One region of the Streptomyces sp. NPDC053474 genome, then DNA from elsewhere that is predicted to be linked to it. Evidence: riboswitches for the same ligand, from Rfam matches in the RefSeq annotation. Region 1 holds a riboswitch; each other region holds the start of a gene.
The links. A riboswitch is a leader RNA that binds a small molecule or an ion and turns the genes downstream of it on or off. The one in region 1 is predicted to bind cobalamin.
Positions count from the first base shown of each region.

Region 2: linked by a shared signal. The riboswitch ahead of ACIG3E_RS11140 (ABC transporter substrate-binding protein) and the one ahead of metE (5-methyltetrahydropteroyltriglutamate--homocysteine S-methyltransferase) in region 1 are both predicted to bind cobalamin.
Region 3: linked by a shared signal. The riboswitch ahead of ACIG3E_RS00055 (ribonucleoside-diphosphate reductase subunit alpha) and the one ahead of metE (5-methyltetrahydropteroyltriglutamate--homocysteine S-methyltransferase) in region 1 are both predicted to bind cobalamin.

Region 1 is NZ_JBITXV010000006.1:301,600-306,555, reverse strand. It holds gene tsaD (tRNA (adenosine(37)-N6)-threonylcarbamoyltransferase complex transferase subunit TsaD) at 1-863, opposite strand, end outside; cobalamin riboswitch at 989-1,206, shown strand; gene metE (5-methyltetrahydropteroyltriglutamate--homocysteine S-methyltransferase) at 1,368-3,692, shown strand; gene ACIG3E_RS16700 (TetR/AcrR family transcriptional regulator) at 3,738-4,307, opposite strand; gene ACIG3E_RS16695 (amidase) at 4,371-4,956, opposite strand, start outside.
Region 2 is NZ_JBITXV010000004.1:275,935-280,890, reverse strand. It holds gene ACIG3E_RS11150 (ABC transporter ATP-binding protein) at 1-135, opposite strand, end outside; gene ACIG3E_RS11145 (FecCD family ABC transporter permease) at 132-1,196, opposite strand; gene ACIG3E_RS11140 (ABC transporter substrate-binding protein) at 1,193-2,209, opposite strand; cobalamin riboswitch at 2,358-2,544, opposite strand; gene ACIG3E_RS11135 (VOC family protein) at 2,568-3,014, opposite strand; gene ACIG3E_RS11130 (helix-turn-helix domain-containing protein) at 3,020-3,892, opposite strand; gene ACIG3E_RS11125 (hypothetical protein) at 4,519-4,956, shown strand, end outside.
Region 3 is NZ_JBITXV010000001.1:10,130-15,085, forward strand. It holds gene mctP (monocarboxylate uptake permease MctP) at 1-553, shown strand, start outside; gene ACIG3E_RS00050 (hypothetical protein) at 622-1,257, shown strand; cobalamin riboswitch at 1,521-1,662, shown strand; gene ACIG3E_RS00055 (ribonucleoside-diphosphate reductase subunit alpha) at 1,796-4,207, shown strand; gene ACIG3E_RS00060 (ribonucleotide-diphosphate reductase subunit beta) at 4,207-4,956, shown strand, end outside.

The DNA.
Region 1 (4,956 bases):
TCCTCGGCGAGGGCCCGCACCCGGGAGTTGGCGGCGACGCCGCCGACGACCACGAGGGTGCCCACGCCGTGCGCGGTGCAGGCCGCGACCGCCTTGCGGGTCAGGACGTCGGCCACGGCCTCCTGGAGCGCGGCGGCCCCGTCGGCGACCGGCAGTTCGCCGCCCCGGTGGCGCTCGGCCCAGCGGGCCGCGGCGGTCTTCAGGCCGGAGAACGAGAAGGCGTACGGATCGTCGCGCGGCCCGGTCAGCGGGCGCGGGAAGGCCACCGCGTCCGGCGAGCCCGCGCGGGCCGCGCGGTCGACGGCGGGGCCGCCCGGGTAGGGCAGGCCGAAGACGCGGGCCACCTTGTCGAAGCACTCCCCCGCCGCGTCGTCCATGGTGTCGCCCAGGTGCGTGAGGGGGTCCCGGGCGAGGTCGCGCACGAGCAGCAGCGAGGTGTGGCCGCCGGAGACGATGAGGACCACGCACGGGTCGGGCAGCGGCCCGTGCTCCAGGGTGTCGGCGGCGACGTGCCCGGCCAGGTGGTGCACGCCGTACAGCGGTACGTCGAGCGCGTACGCGAGGCCCTTCGCCCCGGCGAGGCCGACCTGGAGGGCGCCGGAGAGCCCGGGACCGGTCGTCACGGCCACGGCGCCGATGTCGCCGAGCCGCAGCCCCGCCCGGTCGAGGGCGCGGCGGACCACCGGGTTCAGCGCGTGCACGTGGGCGCGGGCGGCGATCTCGGGGACGACGCCGCCGAAGCGGGCGTGCTCGTCCATGCTGGACGCGACGGCGTGCCCGAGCAGCCGCCCGCCGCGCACGAGACCCGCCCCGGTCTCGTCGCACGAAGACTCGATCCCCAGAACGATCCGAGGGGGTGCCATGCGTGTACTCCCGCTTCTTCCGCGTGCCGACCGATCCAGCTACTGCGCAGCCATAGTAATTGCAAACACTGTGCAATAAGCCGCGCCCGCCCTCTCCCCCCTCCCCTGGACAGGGGTTCATCACCTACGCTTGCGGCGCGACTGGTTCGTCCTGCCCGCCAGGCAGTGGCGTCGTAAGAGGGAACCCGGTGGGAATCCGGGACTGCCCCGCAGCGGTGAGTGGGAACGACCGCCGTCATACGCACTGGGTCCGGCACGGACCCGGGAAGCGACGGCCAGTAGGTGACCTCCTCGGAGGTCTCGCCCGCGAGTCCGAAGACCTGCCCGTTGCCCGTGCGCGCCCCGGCGTGCGCGGCTCACCGGTGACCTCGTGGGCGGGTCGGCGTACACATCGGGCACAGGCGCGCGGCCATCGACGGCCGCGGCCGGTCGGCCGGTCTGTTCCTCCTTCGCGCTCCCGATCGTCCCGGGACCCATACGACATTGCTCGCGAAGGAGAGTTCTGTGACAGACAAGTCCGCAGCCGCGGCGGCACGGGCCACCGTGTACGGCTACCCCCGTCAGGGCGCAGACCGGGAGTTGAAGAAGGCCGTCGAGGGCTACTGGAAGGGCCGCGTGAGCGCCGAGGGCCTGCGGGAGACGGCGGCCCTGCTGCGCCGCACGAACTGGGAGCAGCTCGCGGACGCCGGTGTCCACGAGGTCCCGACCGGCGACTTCTCGTACTACGACCACGTCCTGGACACCAGCGTGATGGTCGGCGCGATCCCCGCCCGGCACCGCGCCGCCGTCGCGGCGGACCCGCTGGACGGCTACTTCGCGATGGCCCGGGGCACCGCGGAGGTGGCGCCCCTCGAAATGACCAAGTGGTTCGACACCAACTACCACTACCTGGTGCCGGAGCTGGGCCCGGACACGGTCTTCGCGGCGGACGCGACGAAGCAGGTCGCCGAGGTGAAGGAGGCGCTCGCGCTCGGCCTCGCCGCGCGCCCCGTGCTCGTCGGCCCGGTCACCTATCTGCTGCTCGCCAAGCCCGCGCCGGACGTCGACCCGGGCTTCGAGCCGCTGACCCTCCTGGACCGGCTGCTTCCCGTGTACGCGGAGGTCCTCGCCGACCTGCGGGCGGCGGGCGCCGCCTGGGTGCAGCTGGACGAGCCCGCGCTCGTCCAGGACCGCACGCCCGCCGACCTGAACGCGGCGGCCCGCGCCTACCGCGACCTGGGCGCGCTCGACGACCGCCCGAAGCTGCTCGTCGCCTCCTACTTCGACCGGCTCGGCGAGGCGCTCCCGGTGCTCGCCAAGGCGCCCGTCGACGGACTGGCCGTCGACTTCACGGGGCCCGCCGCCGCCAACCTCGACGACCTCGCGCGGGCGGGCGGCCTGCCCGGCAAGCGCCTGGTCGCGGGGGTCGTCGACGGGCGCAACATCTGGATCAACAACCTGGAGAAGTCCCTCAGCACCCTCGGCACCCTGCTCGGGCTCGCCGACCGCGTGGACGTCGCCGCCTCCTGCTCCCTGCTGCACGTGCCGCTGGACGCCGCCGTCGAGCGCGACATCGACCCGCAGGTCGCCCGCTGGCTCGCCTTCGCCCGGCAGAAGACGACCGAGCTGGTCACCCTGGCCCGCGGGCTGTCCCAGGGCCCGGACACCATCGCCGCCGAACTCGCCGCGAACCGCGCCGACCTGGCGTCGCGGGCGGGCTCCGCGCTCACCCACGACCCGGCGGTGCGCGAGCGCGCCGCCGCCGCGACCCCCGCCGACGCCCGGCGCGCGCAGCCCTATCCGGAGCGGGCCGCCGCGCAGCGCGCGAGCCTGGGCCTGCCGCTGCTCCCGACGACCACCATCGGCTCGTTCCCGCAGACCACCGAGTTGCGAACGGCCCGCGCCGACCTGCGCGCGGGCCGGATCGACGCGGCCCAGTACGAGGAGCGCATCGAGTCCGAGATCCAGGCGGTGCTCGCCTTCCAGGAGAAGGCGGGCATCGACGTCCTGGTGCACGGCGAGCCCGAGCGCAACGACATGGTCCAGTACTTCGCCGAGCAGCTCACCGGCTATCTGGCGACCCGGCACGGCTGGGTCCAGTCGTACGGCACGCGCTATGTGCGGCCGCCGGTGCTCGCCGGTGACATCTCGCGCCCGCAGCCGATGACGGTGCGCTGGACCTCGTACGCGAACGCGCTCACCGACCGGCCGGTCAAGGGCATGCTGACCGGGCCGGTGACCATGCTCGCGTGGTCGTTCGTCCGCGACGACCAGCCGCTCGGCGACACCGCGCGCCAGGTGGCGCTCGCCCTGCGCGACGAGGTGAACGACCTGGAGGCGGCGGGCACGTCGGTGATCCAGGTCGACGAGCCCGCGCTGCGCGAGACGCTGCCCCTGCGCGCCGCGGACCGGGCCGCGTACCTGCGGTGGGCGACGGAGTCCTTCCGGCTCACCACGAGCGGCGTGCGGCCCGAGACGCAGATCCACACCCACATGTGCTACGCGGAGTTCGGCGACGTCCTCCAGGCCATCGACGACCTCGACGCGGACGTCATCAGCCTGGAGGCGGCCCGCTCGCACATGCGGGTCGCGGACGAGCTGGCCGCCGCGGGCTATCCGCGCGAGGTGGGGCCCGGCGTGTACGACATCCACTCGCCGCGGGTGCCGGGCTCCGACGAGGCGGCCGCCCTGCTGCGCAAGGGACTTGAGGCCATCCCGGCCGGGCGGCTGTGGGTCAACCCGGACTGCGGCCTGAAGACGCGCGGCTGGCCGGAGACCCGGGCGTCCCTGGAGAACCTGGTCGCCGCCGCGCGGCAGGTCCGGGCGGAGCTGACGGCGCGGGAGTCCTGACGCGCGCCGCCCGGGGGCCGGGGCGCCCCGGCCCCCGGGCGGTGCTCAGCGGGCGTTCGAGGTGAGGACCGCGTCCACGAGGTCGCGCGCGAACTCCGGTGCCAGGCCGTCCGGCCGGAACAGGATCCGGAACAGCAGCGGCGCGACCACGTGGTCCATGACGGCCTCGCGCTCCGGCAGCCCCCGCTCGCCCCGCTCGGCGGCGCGGGCCAGGAGCAGGTCGATGTGCTCGGCGGAGTAGTCCGAGCAGCGGCTCGCGTTGCCGCTCTCGGGGTCGCCGAGGAGCGCGTCGCGCAGATAGGCGCGGCCCGGCGCCGACGACATCTCCTCCAGGAAGTGCTCGGCCCACGCCGTCAGGTCGGCGCGGAAGCCGCCGTGGTCCGCGGGGTCCGCCTCGGGCCGCAGCCGCTCGACCGCGACGTCCGACAGGAGTTCCTGGAGGTCGCCCCAGCGGCGGTAGACCGTGGACGGCGTGACCCCGGCCCGCGCCGCGACCAGCGGGACGGTCAGGGCCGCGCGGCCCTGCTCCGCCTCCAGCTCGCGCACGGCGGCGTGCACGGACGCCTGCACCCGGGCGCTGCGCCCGCCGGGTCGGGCCATGGGCCTGGGACTCATGCCGTTCACCTTAACGCGCATTCCTAGCTTCTACGGGCGGGGAGCCCGGCCCCTGCGGGGCGCTCAGGCCGCCGCGGCGACCGGGTCGGGCGCGGTGACCGGCGTCGGAGCGAGTGCCCCCGGGTCCGGCCGCGTCCGTTCGTACGCCTGCCCGGCGCGCAGCAGCGTCCGCTCCCCGCGCGGGCGCCCGATGAGCTGCATGCCCAGGGGAAGGCCCGCGCCGTCGCGGCCGACGGGCACGGTCAGGGCGGGCAGTCCGGTGATGTTGGCGGGCGCGGACAGGCGTACGTAGGCGTCCGGCACGCTCTCGGCCGTGCCGTCGGGCCACTGCACGGTCTGCTGCCCGGCGTGGGCCGCGGTGAGCGGCACGGCGGGCGCGGCGACGACGTCGACCTCCTCCAGGAGCCGCGCCCACTCCTGCCGCATCAGGGTGCGGGCGCGCTGGGCCCGCAGGTAGTCGCCCGCGTGGAACAGCTCGCCCGCCTCAAGGAGGACGCGGACGTCGTCCCCGTACAGCTCGGGCGTCGTGCGCAGCGTCCGCTCGTGGTTCGCGCTGGCTTCGGGGACCATCAGGCCCCACTGGATCGCCTGGACGTAGCGGGTCATTGGGATCGTCACGTCCACGAGGTCGGCACCGAGCTCGCGCAGG
Region 2 (4,956 bases), on a different contig from region 1:
GCCCGCGCCGCCCTCCACGGGAAGGCCCGCCGAAGACTCCGCCGGAGGGCCCGCCGACGGCTCCGCCTGAGGGCCCTCCGACAGCCCTGCCGGAGCGCCTGCCGAAGACTCCGCCCGGGACTCCGCCGCGCTCATCCGACCCTCCTCGTGCGGTAGAGGACCGCCACGAACGCGGGGACGCCGATCAGCGACGTGACCACCCCGACCGGCACCTCCTGCGGGTCCAGGAGCGTACGGGCCAGGGTGTCCACCCAGATGAGGAAGACCGCGCCGGTCAGGGCCGTCACCGGCAGCAGGCGGGCGTGGCGCGGGCCGACGAGCACGCGGGCCGCGTGCGGCAGGGTCAGGCCGACGAAGCCGATGGCCCCGGCGGCGCTGACCAGGGCGGCCGTGAGCAGGGCCGTGGTGCACAGCAGGAGCAGCCGGACCCGGGTGACGTGCACGCCCAGGGCGGCCGCCGCGTCCTGGCCGAAGGCGAACGCGTCGAGGGTGTGGGCCCGGGACAGACAGATCACCAGGGCCACGGCGAGGACCGCCGCGCACACCGCCACGTCCGTCCAGTCCGCCCCGCTCAACGAGCCGAGCAGCCAGAACAGGACGCCGCGCGTCGTCTCCGCGTCGGCGGCCGTCAGGATGACGAAGGAGGTGAGGGAGGAGAAGAGCTGCATGGCCGCGACCCCGGACAGGACCACGCGGTCCGTCGTGGCGCCCAGCGCCTGGCTCAGGAGCAGCACGAAGCCGAACGCGCACAGGGCGCCGACGAAGGCCCCGCCGGAGACCGACACCGCTCCCCCGCCGACCCCGAGGACCACCACCGCCACCGCGCCCGTGGACGCCCCCGAGGACACGCCGAGCACGAAGGGGTCGGCGAGCGGATTGCGCAGCAGCGACTGGAGGACCGCGCCGCACACGGCGAGGCCCGCCCCGCAGACGCCCGCGAGCAGGGTGCGCGGCATGCGCAGGTTCCACACGATGCCGTCGCGCAGCGGGGTGAGCTCGGCCTCGCCCCAGCCGAGGTGGGCGGCCACCGCCGCCCAGACGTCCGGTACGGAGATGTCGGCCGGGCCGATGGTGCCGGCGACGGCCACCGACAGCGGCAGGGCCACCAGGCCCGCCGCCCACAGCAGCGCCGCGCGCCCGGCGCCGTGGCGTCCGCGCCGGGAGCCGCGCGTCCGCTCGCGCACGGCGGTGCTCACCGCGCCAGGCCGAACGCGCGCAGCCCCGCCGCGACTTGTTCGATGCCGTCGACCGTGCGGATCGTCGGGTTGAGGGCCTGGCCGCTGAGCAGCACGTACCGCTTCTTCTTCACGGCCGTGAGGTTCTTCGTGACGGGGTTGGACTCCAGGAACCTGATCTTTTGGCGGGCGCTCTCGGCCGACTGGGCCCTGCGGGTGAGGTCGCCGATGACGAGGACGTCCGGGTCGCGGTCGGCCACGGTCTCCCAGTTGATCTGGGGCCACTCGGCGCGCGTGTCGGCGAAGACGTTGCGGACGCCGAGGGCGCGGGTGATGACGCCGGGCGCGCCGCAGCAGCCCGCGATGTAGGGCGCCTTGGAGTCGGAGAACCAGTACAGGACGGACGCGTCGGACGACTTGAGCGTCCGCTTCGCCTTGGTGACGCGGGACTTGAGGTCGGCGACGAGGCGCTCGCCGCGGGCCTGGACGTGGAAGACCCGGGCCAGGTCGCGGATCTCGCCGTAGACGGTGTCCATGGTGAGCGTCTTGGTGCGGGTGCCGTCGCCGTCGCCGCCGTTGTCCTTGCCCGCGCAGTCGGTGGGCGAGACGTAGACGGGGACGCCGAGCTCGGTGAACTTGGCGCGGTCGGCGACGCCGCCCTTGCCGACGGTGTAGAGGAACGACGCGCTGACGAAGTCCGGCTCCTTGGAGAGGACCTTCTCCAGGGACGGGTAGCGGTCGGCGAGGCGCTCGACCTTCGCGTTCTGCTTCTTCAGGCGGGGCAGGACCGGGTCGGTCCAGGTGCCGGTGCCCGCCATGCGGTCGGCGAGGCCGAGGGAGAGCAGGATCTCCGTGGAGCCCTGGTCGAGGGAGACCGCCCGCTTCGGCGGGGCCGTGACCTCGGCCTTCTCGCCGCAGGAGGTGACGGTCACCGGGTAGCCGGGGGCCTTGGCCCCCTCGTCCTGCCGCTTCGCCGAGCCGCCGCCGCAGGCGGTGAGCAGGAGCAGGCCGCCCGCCGCGAGCAGCGCGGTCAGGCGCGCCCCCGGACCGGAGCGGGCACCGGGGGCGGTGGTGCGGGGACGGGCGGCCGCGCGGGGTGCGCGAGGGGCGTAAGGAGGCACAGGACTTCCCGGGTCTCATGGCTCATGCGCGGAGCCTGGTCGGCGAAACCCCGCCGCCCGGCGCGCGGTCGGCGGTGCCAGCAGGTCTTCGGACTCGGGTTCGTCCGGGCGGGGCCGCCTTCCCGGATGTCGGTGACATCCAGTGGCCGCTGGTCCCGCCCGTCCCCCTCACCGCTGCGCGTCAGTTCCGGATTCCCACCGGATTCCCTGGCCCGGGTGCGGGCGCGACTGGCGTGCGCAAGCTATCACCCCGCCGCGGGCCGTAAGGACGTCACCCCTGCTCGGGGCGGGGTTCGCCGCGGTAGGTGCCGAAGGACCACTTGTTGCCCTCCGGGTCGGCGACGGCGAACTCGCGGCTGCCGTACGGCTGGTCCTCGATCGCGCGGATGACCGTCACGCCCGCCTCCTTGAGGCGGGCGTAGAGGGCGTCGACGTGGTCGGTGACGACGTACGCGCCGAACGTCCCCGGCTTGAGGCACCACTCGGCCGACTCCGGGTCGTACGAGCCGAGCATGACGCCGCCGCCCTCGGGCCAGTCGAGCTGGGCGTGGGCGACGCGGCCGCCGTCCTCGTAGACGGCGGTGCGCAGGAAGCCGACGGTGGTGACGAGGAAGTCGATGAGGGCGGGGGCGTCGTGGGCCTGGAAGGTGGGCCAGACGTCCGGGGTGCGCGGGGTCGGGGAAGTGTGGCCGTTCTGTACCGCTTCGTTGGTTTTCATGGCCCTCAGTCTTCGCCGTCGCGGTGTCCCCCGGCTTGGATATTCCGGCACTCCTCGGCCAGCCAGGCGCTCGGGCTCACGCCTGTGTACTGGCGGAAGTCGCGCACCAGGTGAGAGTGGTCGTAGTAGCCGCAGTCGGCGGCGACGCGGGCGAGGTCGGCGGGCGCGCCCGCGACGACCGCGCGCACGACCCGCGCCTTCGCGTGCTGGAAGCGCAGCAGGCGGGCGGCCTGCTTGGGCGTCACGCCGGTCTCGGCGCGGAACAGGGCCGTCAGGCGGCGCTCGCTGAGCGCGACGTGCGCGGCCAGGCCCCGCAGGGTGCCCGCGCCCCGGTGCCGGGCGAGCCACGCCCAGGCCTCGGCGACCTCGGGGCGCACCGGCGCACGGCGCCCGGCGTCGGCGGCGCGGCGCGCCAAGTAGGCGTTGAGGCAGGCGAACCGCTCGTCCCAGCCGTCGGCCTCGCACAGCCGCTCGCGGACGTCGGCGGCGATCCGGCCGAGGACGTCCGTGCCGTCGGTGACGAGCCGCCCGGTCAGCTCGGCGGCCGGGAGGCCGAGGAGCGAGCGGGCCGCGAGCGGGTGCACGGCGAGCTGGATGCCCGCCTGGTGCTCGGGCTGCACGACGTACGCCGGGCTCTGGTGCAGGCCGCCCACGACGATGTCGGTGCGCTCGGCGCCGGGCCCGGTGGCCTGCTCCGCGGTGGCGCCGGTGACGACGGGCCCGTCCAGCGAGAAGATCAGCGTCAGATACGGCGACGGCAGGCCGCGGTGCAGGCCCGGCGCCTCGCCGCTCGTGCGGTAGCCCACGGCGGACACGACCTTGCCGCCCTGCTCGGGCGGGAGCGGGGCGCGGACGAACTCGCGGCGGGCGGTGTCCATGCGTCCATTGTGACCGTACGAGGGGTCCGGGCGCGGGCCCTCACCTACCCGCTCCTCCGCGTCCCATGCCCGCCACGCACGGTGACATCGATCATGGGAATCGCCACGGCACGCTCGTAGCATGTCCCGCCGCTCCGCACGGGGCGGCGCATCTCTCCCGAGGATCCGAGGAACGGACACCATGGCTGTACGAGTACGCGGCGGAGCACAGGGCAGGGGCAGGCGGGCGGCCCTCGGGCTCGCGGGGGCGCTCGCGGCGGCGGTGTTCGCGGGCGGCGTGCTGTGGCCGGGCGCGGGCACGGCCGACGCGCGCCCGGCCGACGCGCCCGTCCGGCTCGCCCACTGGCCGAAGCCGGTGGCCGCCGAACTCGGCGAGGTCATCGCCAAGAACGCCCACAAGGGCGCGTACGCCGTCTTCGACGCGGACAACACGACGTACCGCAACGACCTGGAGGAGGCGCTGCTTCCGTTCCTGGAGATGAAGGGCGTCCTGACCCGGAAGGCGATGGACCCGTCCCTGAAGGTCATCCCGTTCAAGGACACGGCCACGCACAAGGAGAGCCTCTACAGCTACTACAACCGCCTCTGCGAGGTCGACGACCAGGTCTGCTCCCTGGGCCGCGCAGATCTTCTCCGGCTTCACGCTGAAGACGCTCAAGGGGTACGTCGACGAACTGCTCGCGTACGACAGGCCGATCCCGGCGACGTACTACGAGAACGGCAAGGTGACGCGGACCGAGGTCCACCGCCCCGAGTTCTCCCCCGGCATGCGGGAGCTGTACCGGGCGCTGCGCGCGCACGGGATCGAGGTGTACGTGGTGAGCGCCGCGAGCGAGGACCTGGTGCGGATGGTGCTCGCCGACCCCACGTACGGGTACGGGGTGAAGCCGCGCAACGTCATCGGCGTCGGCCTCCAGCTCAAGGACCCGAGGACGGGCCGCGTCACCAGCTCCCGCAAGGAGATCGCCGAGGGCCGCTTCGGGCCGAGGGACCGGGCGCGGCTCGCCCGCTATGAGCTGACGCCGCACCTGTGGGCGCCGCTGACCTGGTACCAGGGCAAGCCC
Region 3 (4,956 bases), on a different contig from region 1:
GTCCATCGCGGCCGCGAACCTCTTCACGCGCAACATCTACAAGGACTTCCTCAAGCCCGACGCGACGCCCGAGCAGGAGACCAAGGTCTCCAAGCTGGTCTCGCTCCTGGTGAAGGTGGGCGCCCTCGCCTTCGTGCTCACCATGGACAAGACCGTCGCCATCAACTTCCAGCTCCTGGGCGGCATCTGGATCCTGCAGACCATGCCCGCGCTCGTCGGCGGCCTGTTCACGCGGTGGTTCCACCGGTGGGCGCTGCTCGCCGGGTGGGCGGTCGGCATGGTCTACGGGACGGTGGCCGCGTACGGCGTGGCCTCGCCCACGCAGAAGCACTTCGGCGGGTCCTCCAAGGAGATCCCGGGCATCGGCGAGATCGGCTACATCGGCCTGACGGCGTTCGTCCTGAACGTGGTCGTGACGGTCGTCCTCACCTTCGCCCTGAAGGCGTTCAAGGCCCCCGACGGCGTCGACGAGACCTCCCCCGAGGACTACACGGCCGACGCCGGTGACCGGGGCGTGGCCGTCGAGCTGCCCAAGGTGGGGGCGGGCCACTGAGCCGTGGCAGTACGCACCGACAGGGCCGGGCGGGGCACGACGGCGGACGCATGCGAAAGGATGTGCGCATGAGACGTTCCCGCCGCCTCCTCCCGGCCCTGTTCCTCGCGCCGCTCGCCCTCACCGGCTGCGGCTCGGACAGCCTCGACAGCGCGGCACCGCCGGACCGCGCCGAGCTGAAGGCCCGCGCCGAGGCGGCGCAGACCGTCGTGGAGCACGTCTACGTGACGGAGGCCGACGGCTTCGAGCTGGCACGGCAGTCGGTGGGCGTGATCGGCGACTACGGCTTCCAGTCCACCTACGTACGGGACGAGGGCGGCGCGCAGCTCACGCTCTCCGTCGACCGGGGCACCGTCACCGACGGGAACTGCCGCACGGTCCGGCCCGTCGCCACGCGCTGCGAGAAGGACGGCAAGGGCTGGTACCGCGTCACGGGCTCCCGGCACGAGTACGTCCGTACGGAGAACGGGCTGCGCGTCCAGCTCGCCGCCGACCGCGACGCGGTGAGCCGCGAGGTGCTGCGCGCCGCCGCCGAGGCCGCCCACCGCGCCGACGACCGCGAACTCGACGCGACCCTGCCCGAGACGGCCGACCCCGAGGGCCTGCCCACGGACGGCGGCGACACGGGCCGCCCCGTGGAGCGCGGCGACCTGCCGCCCGAGGGCGACGGCGCGCCGCAGGACCCGCCGGGCGCGGGCGGCTGACCCATCGGGCGCGGGCGGCCGACCCACCAGGCGCGGGCGACTGACCCGCCAGGCGCGGGCGACCGACCCACCGGCGCACCGGCCCGCGCCGGGCCCCGCGCGGGCCCTCCCCGCCCCCGCGCCAGGCTCTCCCCACCCCGCTCCGGACCCGGCCCCCGGCCCGCCCTTCCTCCCCGGCGCGTTGACGCTCAGACGCGCTCCCGAGCGACCACACCCCGTGAGGGAACGGTCACCTCCGACACAACATCTAGGGGCGCCACCGAAACCCGGCACAAGATGTATGCTCGTCCTCGCTGTCGCCGCAGGGGAATCCGGTGGAAGTCCGGAACTGTCCCGCAACGGTGTACGTGTGCGCATTTGCGTACCCACAAAGTCCGAGGACCTGCCGACAGCGCACCCGTGCCGCCCGGCCCGGGTGCAGACGTCCGGGCCTCGTGGACATGGGCTGGTGGACGCGGCGTACGTACCGCCTCGCGCGGTCGCGCCCGTGTGCCCTCGCCTGCCTCGATGCCCAGAGCCGAGCGAGGGAGAGCACCACGTGACCATCGCGCCCGCCGAGCCCGCGTCAGCGCAGGCCGAAGCCGGTCAGCAGCACGCCGAGCAGTCCGCCCCGTCCACCGACGGGCCCGGCGCCGCCCTGCTGCGCACCCTGACCGACCTCACCGCCGACCTTCCCGACGCCGACCCCGGACGCGTCGCCGCGGCCGCGCTGCGCGGCCGCTCGGCGAAGGCCGACGAGGCGGAGTTGCGGGAGCTCGCCACCGAGGCGGCCGCCGGACTCATCTCCGAGGACCCCGCGTACTCCCGGCTCGCCGCCCGGCTCCTGACGATCGGCATCCGCGAGGAGGCCGCCTCGCAGGGCGTCACGTCGTTCTCCGAGTCCGTCGCGGTCGGCCACCGCGAGGGCCTGATCGCCGACCGCACCGCCGACTTCGCGGCCCTGCACGGCCCCCGTCTGGACGCCCTGGTGGAGGCCGCGCTCGCCGACGGCGCCGACCGCCGCTTCGGCTACTTCGGCCTGCGCACGCTGCACAGCCGCTATCTGCTGCGCCACCCGATCACCCGCAAGGTCATCGAGACCCCGCAGCACTTCATGCTGCGCGTGGCCACCGGTCTCGCCGAGGACGACTCCGTGCGCGCGCTCGACGAGGTCGCCGCGCTGTACGGCCTGATGAGCCGCCTCGACTACCTGCCGTCGTCGCCGACGCTCTTCAACTCCGGCACCCGCCACCCGCAGATGTCGAGCTGCTACCTGCTCGACTCGCCGCTCGACGAGCTGGACTCGATCTACGACCGCTACCACCAGGTGGCGCGCCTGTCGAAGCACGCGGGCGGCATCGGCCTGTCGTACTCCCGCATCCGCTCGCGCGGTTCGCTGATCCGCGGCACGAACGGCCACTCCAACGGCATCGTGCCGTTCCTGAAGACGCTCGACGCCTCCGTCGCCGCCGTGAACCAGGGCGGCCGCCGCAAGGGCGCCGCCGCCGTCTACCTGGAGACCTGGCACTCCGACATCGAGGAGTTCCTGGAGCTGCGGGACAACACCGGCGAGGACGCCCGGCGCACCCACAACCTGAACCTGGCGCACTGGATCCCGGACGAGTTCATGCGCCGGGTCGCCGCCGACCAGGAGTGGTCGCTGTTCTCCCCCGCCGACGTGCCCGAGCTCGTCGACCTGTGGGGCGAGGAGTTCGACACGGCGTACCGCGCGGCCGAGGCCAGGGGCCTGGCGCAGAAGACCATGCCCGCCCGCGATCTGTACGGCCGCATGATGCGCACCCTCGCGCAGACCGGCAACGGCTGGATGACCTTCAAGGACACCTCCAACCGCACCGCCAACCAGACCGCCGAGCCCGGCCACACCGTGCACTCCTCCAACCTGTGCACGGAGATCCTGGAGGTCACGAACGACGGCGAGACGGCCGTGTGCAACCTCGGCTCGGTGAACCTCGGGGCCTTCGTGGCCGACGGGGACATCGACTGGGAGCGCCTGGACGCCACCGTCCGCACCGCCGTGACGTTCCTCGACCGCGTCGTCGACATCAACTTCTACCCGACCGAGCAGGCCGGGAACTCCAACGCCAAGTGGCGCCCGGTGGGCCTGGGCGCCATGGGCCTGCAGGACGTCTTCTTCCAGCTGCGGCTGCCCTTCGACTCGGCCGAGGCCAAGGCCCTGTCCACGCGGATCGCCGAGCGGATCATGCTCGCCGCGTACGAGGCGTCCGCGGACCTCGCCGAGCGCCACGGGCCGCTGCCCGCCTGGGAGAAGACCCGCACGGCCCGCGGCGTCCTGCACCCCGACCACTACGAGACAGAGCGGGCCTGGCCCGAGCGCTGGGAGGCCCTGCGGACGCGCATCGGCAAGGTCGGCATGCGCAACTCGCTGCTCCTGGCCATCGCCCCGACGGCCACCATCGCGTCCATCGCGGGCGTCTACGAGTGCATCGAGCCGCAGGTCTCCAACCTCTTCAAGCGCGAGACGCTGTCCGGCGAGTTCCTCCAGGTGAACTCCTACCTGGTGCAGGACCTCAAGGAGCTCGGCGTCTGGGACGCGCAGACCCGTGAGGCGCTGCGCGAGTCCAACGGCTCGGTGCAGGGCTTCACCTGGGTGCCCGCCGACGTGCGGAACCTGTACCGCACGGCCTGGGAGATCCCGCAGCGCGGCCTGATCGACATGGCCGCCGCGCGCACGCCCTACCTCGACCAGTCGCAGTCCCTGAACCTGTTCCTGGAGACGCCGACCATCGGCAAGCTCTCCTCGATGTACGCCTACGCCTGGCAGCAGGGCCTCAAGACCACGTACTACCTGCGCTCGCGCCCCGCGACGCGCATCGCCCGCGCCGCCGGGGGCTCCGCCGCCGCGGCCGCCCCCGTCCCCCAGCAGGTGACCGACCCCGAGGCGATCGCCTGCTCCCTGGAAAACCCCGAGTCCTGCGAGGCCTGCCAGTAATGTCCCAGTCGGAACAGCACACCACGACGACGGGCGAGAAGAATCTGCTCGACCCGGGCTTCGAGCTGACGCTCCGCCCGATGCGCTACCCGGACTTCTACGAGCGCTACCGGGACGCGATCAAGAACACCTGGACCGTGGAGGAGGTCGACCTCCACTCGGACGTGGCCGACCTCGCCAAGCTGACGCCCGAGGAGCAGCACCTGATCGGCCGCCTGGTCGCGTTCTTCGCGACCGGCGACTCGATCGTGGCGAACAACCTCGTGCTCACCCTCTACAAGCACATCAACTCCCCCGAGGCGCGGCTCTACCTGAGCCGACAGCTGTTCGAGGAGGCCGTGCACGTCCAGTTCTACCTGACGCTGCTCGACACCTATCTGCCCGACCCGGAGGACCGCGCCGCCGCCTTCGCGGCCGTGGAGAACATCCCCTCCATCCGGGAGAAGGCCGAGTTCTGCTTCACGTGGATGGACTCGGTGGAGAAGCTGGACCGCCTGGAGTCCAAGGCCGACCGCCGCCGCTTCCTGCTCAACCTGATCTGCTTCGCCGCGTGCATCGAGGGCCTGTTCTTCTACGGCGCCTTCGCGTACGTCTACTGGTTCCGCTCCCGCGGCCTGCTGCACGGCCTCGCCACCGGCACCAACTGGGTGTTCCGCGACGAGACGATGCACATGTCCTTCGCCTTCGAGGTGGTCGACACGGTCCGCAAGGAGGAGCCCGAGCTCTTCGACGACCAGCTCCAGGAGCAG